One region of the Paenibacillus sp. sgz302191 genome, then DNA from elsewhere that is predicted to be linked to it. Evidence: predicted binding sites of a transcription regulator. Region 1 holds the regulator's gene; the other holds the start of a gene.
The links. The regulator CtsR, encoded in region 1, represses protease genes until heat stress. The targets are predictions, from matches to a motif close to ATGGTCAATAAAGGTCAAACA.
Positions count from the first base shown of each region.

Region 1 (3,413 bases):
CGGCCAAAGCCATGTAAGAGCCGATGCCGGGCAGATGAATGTCTTGATTGAGCACGCTGATCGATTCGCTGGCCGCGAGAAAAAACCAGCCTCCGCCGAAAGACATCATGCTGTTCCACACGAGCCCCAACATGGAAAAGGGCACTTCGAGCTTGGTAAAGCGCGGCCACCGGCCAAGCCGGTGAATGCTGGCTGCTTCGTCCAGCGCCCGCGGTATCGTTGTCAGCGAGTGGTAGAAGCTGAATGTCATATTCCATACCTGACCGGTGAATATGGCAAAGATCGAAGCACATTCGACGCCGAGCAGACTGCCGGGAAAAAGCGCCATGAACATCAAGACGGTTGCCGACAGGAAACCGAGCACAGGCACGGATTGCAGGATGTCGAGCGCAGGGATCATAATTTTCTCGGCAATCCGGTTGTTCGCGGCGATTCGCCCGTATACGAACGTAAACAATAACGAAGCGCCGAAGGCGATGAACATTCTCAAAAGCGAGCGCCCCGCGTAATAAGGAAGCAGATATGGGTCAAGGTTCATAACAGGCTGCTGGCTTGGAGAAAATGGGGCGCGCATACCGGCGCCAAGCTGGGCAGCCATATAAAGAATGGACATAAGCATGAGAAAGACGATGATGTCCGCCAAACCGAACTTACGTTTGCTGTTGATGGTGGAGAAGCCGTTCCATTTCATCGTGATAACCCCCTTTGGGCGAAATAAAAAAACTCTCCCCTGCAATTGGCAGGAGGAGAGCGCAAATATTCCATCTATTCAGGTTGATTATCAGATGAATCAGCGGCAGAACAAGCCCTTGGGCAAGCCGGGCTTTGAACATGCTTGATGACGATCTGAGGGTACGCTGAATAATGGATGCACACGTTTCCTAGCTAACAATGCATATGGCAAGCTATTCATCTGTCGCATTCGACTACTACTGTCCATTTCCAGTTTCCCCCCTTTGTACATACAATATGAAAGCCCTCAGGGATTGGTCCCAGAGGGCATGCGTTTACAAGGCAATAAAACGGCTCCCCCTAGTCCAGTTTTGACACTATACAACGTAAAGCGAACGTTCGTTCGCTTAGCCACCTTAAGAAAAGCCTTAATCCGGCAGTTCCTGTTCTACCCATTGGCATCTTTCGATATTTCCGGGCAGTGGCCTATGTTTGTATAGGAGCCTCACCTAACGAGGACATATTTAATTCCTTTGAAATCGTACTCCTAAGTACGCTTGCTTGTCAATAGCAAAAAAAGCAAAAAAGAATCAATTGGAAAGCGCCGTGACGTTAAGTTGGAGTAATTTTGTAAATACTGAGTGTAGGGCCGCAAATCAGGCGCAAAATACTTTTTAACAGCAACACTTGTCAAAAAGAAAGGAAATGATTATAATTTAGTTAAGGTCAAAGAAAGTCAAAGTCAATTTACTTCTAGAATTCTGGGAGGATGAATTGATGCGTAATGTTTCAGAAATTATCGAGCAGTACTTGAAACAAGTTTTGCTGCAAAGTCCCGAAGGAGCGATCGAGATTCAGCGCAATGAGCTTGCCGATCAGTTCCAATGCGTTCCGTCCCAAATCAACTACGTTATCAGCACCCGGTTTACTTTGGAGAAGGGATACATTGTGGAAAGCAAGCGCGGGGGCGGCGGCTATATTCGCATCCAGAAAATCGAGCTGCGTCAGCACGGCTCCATACTCGATCACATTTTTCGAACGATTCACACTCACATAGATCAGGTCGCCTCCGAGGGACTTATTTATCAGCTGCAGGAAGGCCATTTTATTTCTGCACGTGAGGCCAATCTGATCAAGGCGGCTATCTCCAGGGATGTGCTGACCTTCAAGCTCCCGCTGCGGGATGAAATCCGCGCTAATATTCTTAAGGCAATGCTGATATCCTTGCTGAGCAAATGAGGGAGGGGTACACTTTATGATTTGTCAGGAGTGCGGCAAACGGCCGGCGACGCTTCATTTCACCAAGATCGTAAACGGCGAGAAAAACGAGTTTCACATTTGCGAAACTTGCGCCCGCGAGAAGGGCGAGATGATTCCGGGCTCTTCCAACGGATTTTCCATCCACAATTTGTTGTCGGGACTTCTGGATTTTGAGCCTTCGTCGGTCGCTTCTGCCAAGCCGCAGTCGGTGCGCTGCGAACATTGCGGTCTCACCTACACCCAATTCAGCAAGCTCGGGCGATTCGGCTGCGGTTCATGCTACCAAAGCTTTTCGGAGAAATTAGATCCTCTGTTCAAAAGAGTGCACGGCAACACGGTTCATGTAGGCAAAGTTCCCAAACGCACCGGAGGACTTGTTCAATACAAGCGGGAAATCGAAAGTCTCAAAAAGGAAATGATGACCCGCATCGAAAGCGAAGAGTTCGAGCAGGCGGCTAAAATCCGCGATCAAATTCGGGAAATCGAAAAGAAGATCGCCGGAAATTAGGGTCTTGAGGAGGGTATGATTTCAATGGCGCTGCATCGTTTTACAGGAGATGCTTTAAGCGAATGGATGAAGGGGGACGGGCCGGAATCCGATATTGTCATCAGCAGTCGGATACGCATTGCCCGCAACCTCAAGGATTATCCTTATCCCATGCTCGCGACGAATCAGCAATCGGAGGAAGTGCTTGATCGGCTCTCTGGGGTTTTGGACAACGAAGAGCTGGAAACGATCAGTCATTTTTCGCTGATTCCGTTGTCGGAGCTTAACGAGCTGGAGCGGATGGTGTTGGTGGAAAAGCACTTGATCAGCCCGAATCTGGCGAACGAATCCAGGAATGGAGCCGTCATATTAAGCGAGAATGAATCTATCAGCATTATGATCAACGAAGAAGACCATTTGCGGATCCAGTGCTTGTGTCCCGGATTTCAGATTAAAGAAGTATGGGATTTGGCTAATCAGCTTGACGATATTTTTGAAGCCCAGCTTGATTACGGGTATGATGAGAAAAGAGGCTATCTGACGAGCTGTCCTACGAATGTGGGCACAGGGATTCGGGCTTCCGTCATGATGCATCTCCCCGCGCTCGTGCTTACCCAGCAAATCAACCGGATTTTATCGGCGGTTACACAAGTTGGGCTGACCGTTAGAGGATTATACGGGGAAGGCAGCGAAGCTTTAGGTAATCTGTTTCAAATCTCCAACCAGATTACGTTAGGCCAGTCGGAAGACGAGATCATCGACAATCTTTTTAGCGTAGCGCGGCAAATTATCGAGCATGAACGCGCCGCAAGGCATAAGCTAATGCAAGAATCCAAAATGCGCATCATCGACCGCGTCAACCGCTCCCTCGGGATATTATCCTATGCGGGGATTATGGACTCGAAGGAAGCGGCCCAACGATTGTCGGATGTGAGGCTGGGCATTGACGTTGGGATCATCAACAACGTTTCATCCAACATTCTCAATGAACTGC
Region 1 covers NZ_JBYLHY010000037.1:58,164-61,576, reverse strand. The annotation lists gene AC3G2T_RS33690 (ABC transporter permease) at 1-691, opposite strand, end outside; M-box (ykoK) riboswitch at 1,022-1,196, opposite strand; gene AC3G2T_RS33685 (CtsR family transcriptional regulator) at 1,450-1,911, shown strand; gene mcsA (protein-arginine kinase activator protein McsA) at 1,928-2,440, shown strand; gene mcsB (protein-arginine kinase McsB) at 2,465-3,413, shown strand, end outside.

Region 2 (3,413 bases), on a different contig from region 1:
TATGACCAAAAGCTGACCATTCCGCCGCATCAAACGTATGTTTATGCGAAGCTTCCCGATTTTTATCCGGGTCAAGGCGTGAACCTGTTCTACGACGTGGAAACGGACGGGGAACTGCAAATGTCTTTTGCCGTTACCGAGAAGCTGTCCACGAACTCGTTGAAAGATCTTCCGCTGCTGCCTTACACCGGCCATGTGCGGGGAACGTTCCCGGTCTCCCAGATTAATTGGGATATAGATGCTTCATCCTTTACCAAAACATCGGTGGTATCGATCGGAGACAACAAAACCGACCCGTTCGTCAAAGGCTACGATGTGATGCGCAAGGAAAACGTGGATAACGGCGGCAACTACGGCGTCGTGTACAAAATGCATATCAATAAGCCGCGCAAAATGGCGGTCATGATGATGGCCAAAGGCGGAGTGTTCAAAGGCCCGTTCAAGGTGAACGGAGAAATGATTCCCGTTCCGTATTCCGGCGTAGTCACGGCGTTCGACGGTTTGACGCTGCTGGCCCGGACCACGGGAAGCGAAGATTCCCTGGATATCGAGTTCACGCCTCCGGCGGGATCGGCGTTCCCGATCGATCTGATTTTCTACCCTATGGAAGATAAAAAGTAAGCATAAAAAAACCAGCCCCTGAGCGCCCGGAAGCGTTCGGGAAGGCTGGTTTTTTGTTGTTTTGAGCGGATGGCGTTACACGCGCTCGATGACTTTGTCAATAAGTCCGTATTCCGCCGCTTCCGCAGCGCTCATGAAGTAGTCGCGGTCCGTATCCTTCTCGATGCGCTCCAGCGGCTGGCCGCTGCGCTCGGCAAGAATTTTGTTCAGGTTGTCGCGCATTTTGAGGATGCGTTTCGCGCGGATCTCGATATCGGAAGCTTGACCTTCCGCACCGCCGAGCGGCTGATGGATCATCACTTCGCTGTTAGGAAGCGCGTAGCGCTTGCCTTTGGCGCCGGCCGTCAGCAAGAATGCGCCCATGGAAGCGGCCATGCCCACGCAGATCGTGGAAACGTCCGGCTTGATGAACTGCATCGTATCGTAGATGGCCATCCCTGCTGTAATGGAACCGCCTGGGCTATTGATGTAAAGGCTGATATCTTTGTCAGGGTCTTGTGCGGCCAGGAAAAGAAGCTGGGCAATAATGGAGTTCGCGACGACATCGTTTACGCCGGTACCGAGGAAAATGATGCGGTCCTTCAGCAAACGGGAATAGATATCATAGCCTCTTTCGCCGCGGGCGTCCTGTTCAACGACCATAGGGATAAAACTCATGAGAATTACCTCCTTCGATGGGTACAATGGTTTCAAATGGAAATACTACTTACAGTATGGCCAAGAGAATGTTTAAAAAGTCTGCGCCTTTCTTAATACGAAAGGGAACATTTTCAAACGAACTCGTTGTTAACTAGTATGATACCGAAAAAACAAACAAAGGTCAAGAAAGGTCAAACTTATAATCAAAAAAAATCAGTTTCGCAACTGATCTTCGTTCGTGTTGGCGCGCCCGAAGGGAATCGAACCCCTATCTCAGGCTCCGGAGGCCTACGTCATATCCATTGGACCACGGGCGCATGCAATTGAAATTTAGTGAAGCAAGGGTTATTATATGACACCGAATAAAAAAAAGCAAGACTGAAAATGCTTTCAGTAAAAAAAGGCAAAAATATTTGAACAATTGTTGAATCTGACAAAGCAATTGGTTATAATAATAATGCACGGAACGATATATCTCGACAATGTGCGATTCAAGTTGAAGACTTACCGAATTTGAAGTACTGGCAGTACTCAATTTTTTTTGCTCGGGTGGGACGAAAAATGCATACCCGGGACATAAAACGTCCAATCAATGGAGCAGGAGCGTTGTGATCGTCATATGAGAGAAATCCTTGACATTCAAAAGCAGCTCTTGCCGGACCTCATGGATGTTATGAAAAAACGTTACTCGATTCTGCGCCACATCCTTGTTTCCGGTGTCGTAGGGAGAAGAACGCTGGCCAGCTCGCTCGATATGACGGAGCGCGTCCTGCGCGGCGAGGTTGAGTTCCTCAAGGAGCTGGGCCTGCTGGAGACGGATGCCACCGGCATGAAGGTCAGCGAATCCGGCCACCGGCTTCTGGAGAAGATGGAGCCGATCATTAAAGCCGCTTTCGGCCTGACGGACCTGGAAGAGAGCATCAGCCGGGCGTTTCAAATCGCCCAGGTCATCGTCGTGCCCGGCGATTCGGACGTCTCCGCCTTCACGAAGAAGGAGCTTGGACGGGCAGGAGCAGCCGCTTTGCGCAAACACGTCGCCAAAGACGATGTCATTGCTGTAACAGGCGGATCGACGATGGCGCAGGTTGCGAACCATTTGACGATCTCGTCGCGCATGAAGGGCAGTTGGTTCGTACCGGCCCGGGGCGGACTCGGCGAGAGCGTGGATATGCAGGCGAACACCATCGCATCCATTATGGCCAAAAAGACAGGCGGCAAATACAGGCTTTTGCATGTGCCCGACCATTTGGGCGAAGAAGCTTATCAGACTTTGATCCAGGACCCGCAGATCCAGGAGGTTGTCGACGTCGTGCGCAGCTGCCGCATCGTCGTACACGGAATCGGAGAAGCTATGGTCATGGCCCGCAGGCGCAAGGTGGATGCCCAGACGACGCAAAGCTTGCAGGAAGAAGGAGCTTTGGCCGAAGCGTTCGGCTATTATTTTGACCGGCAAGGAAATGTCGTCCACAAGATGGCTACAGTCGGCCTCAGGCTGGAAGACATTCAGCGCGTTGAAGTCGTCATCGGCGTCGCAGGCGGCAAGAGCAAGGGGGAAGCGATCGCTTCCGTACTGCTTCACGGCCAGGAAGACGTGCTCGTGACGGATGAAGCCGCCGCGCTGGAAATTATGAAGCATGCCCCACAAATGCCATCATGACGTGTCTTTTTGACCGTCTTGACCATATAATTTTTAAATCTTAGGAGGAATTCGCTATGGTAAAAGTAGGTATTAACGGTTTCGGACGTATTGGACGCAACGTGTTCCGCGCAGCTCTGAACAGCACTGAAGTTCAAATCGTGGCAGTAAACGATCTGACAGACGTAAAAACATTGGCTCACTTGCTCAAGTACGACACAACTCACGGCAAACTTAACGCTACTGTAGAAGCTGGCGAAGGCGAACTGATCGTGAACGGCCGTTCCATCAAAGTATTCGCTGAGCGCGACCCTGGAAACCTGCCTTGGGCTTCCGTAGGCGCTGAAATCGTTGTTGAATCTACCGGTATTTTCACAGCGAAAGAAAAAGCTTCCCTTCACCTGAAAGGCGGCGCTAAGAAAGTAATCATCTCCGCTCCTGCAACTGACGAAGATATTACAATCGTTCTTGGCGTTAACGAAGATAAATACGATCCTGCTGCGCACACTGTAATCTC
Region 2 covers NZ_JBYLHY010000008.1:30,710-34,122, forward strand. The annotation lists gene AC3G2T_RS13500 (copper amine oxidase N-terminal domain-containing protein) at 1-621, shown strand, start outside; gene clpP (ATP-dependent Clp endopeptidase proteolytic subunit ClpP) at 697-1,278, opposite strand; tRNA gene AC3G2T_RS13510 (tRNA-Arg) at 1,503-1,577, opposite strand; gene AC3G2T_RS13515 (sugar-binding transcriptional regulator) at 1,880-2,917, shown strand; gene gap (type I glyceraldehyde-3-phosphate dehydrogenase) at 2,974-3,413, shown strand, end outside.
Region 2: the regulator CtsR is predicted to act here: its motif matches at 1,438-1,458, upstream of clpP (ATP-dependent Clp endopeptidase proteolytic subunit ClpP).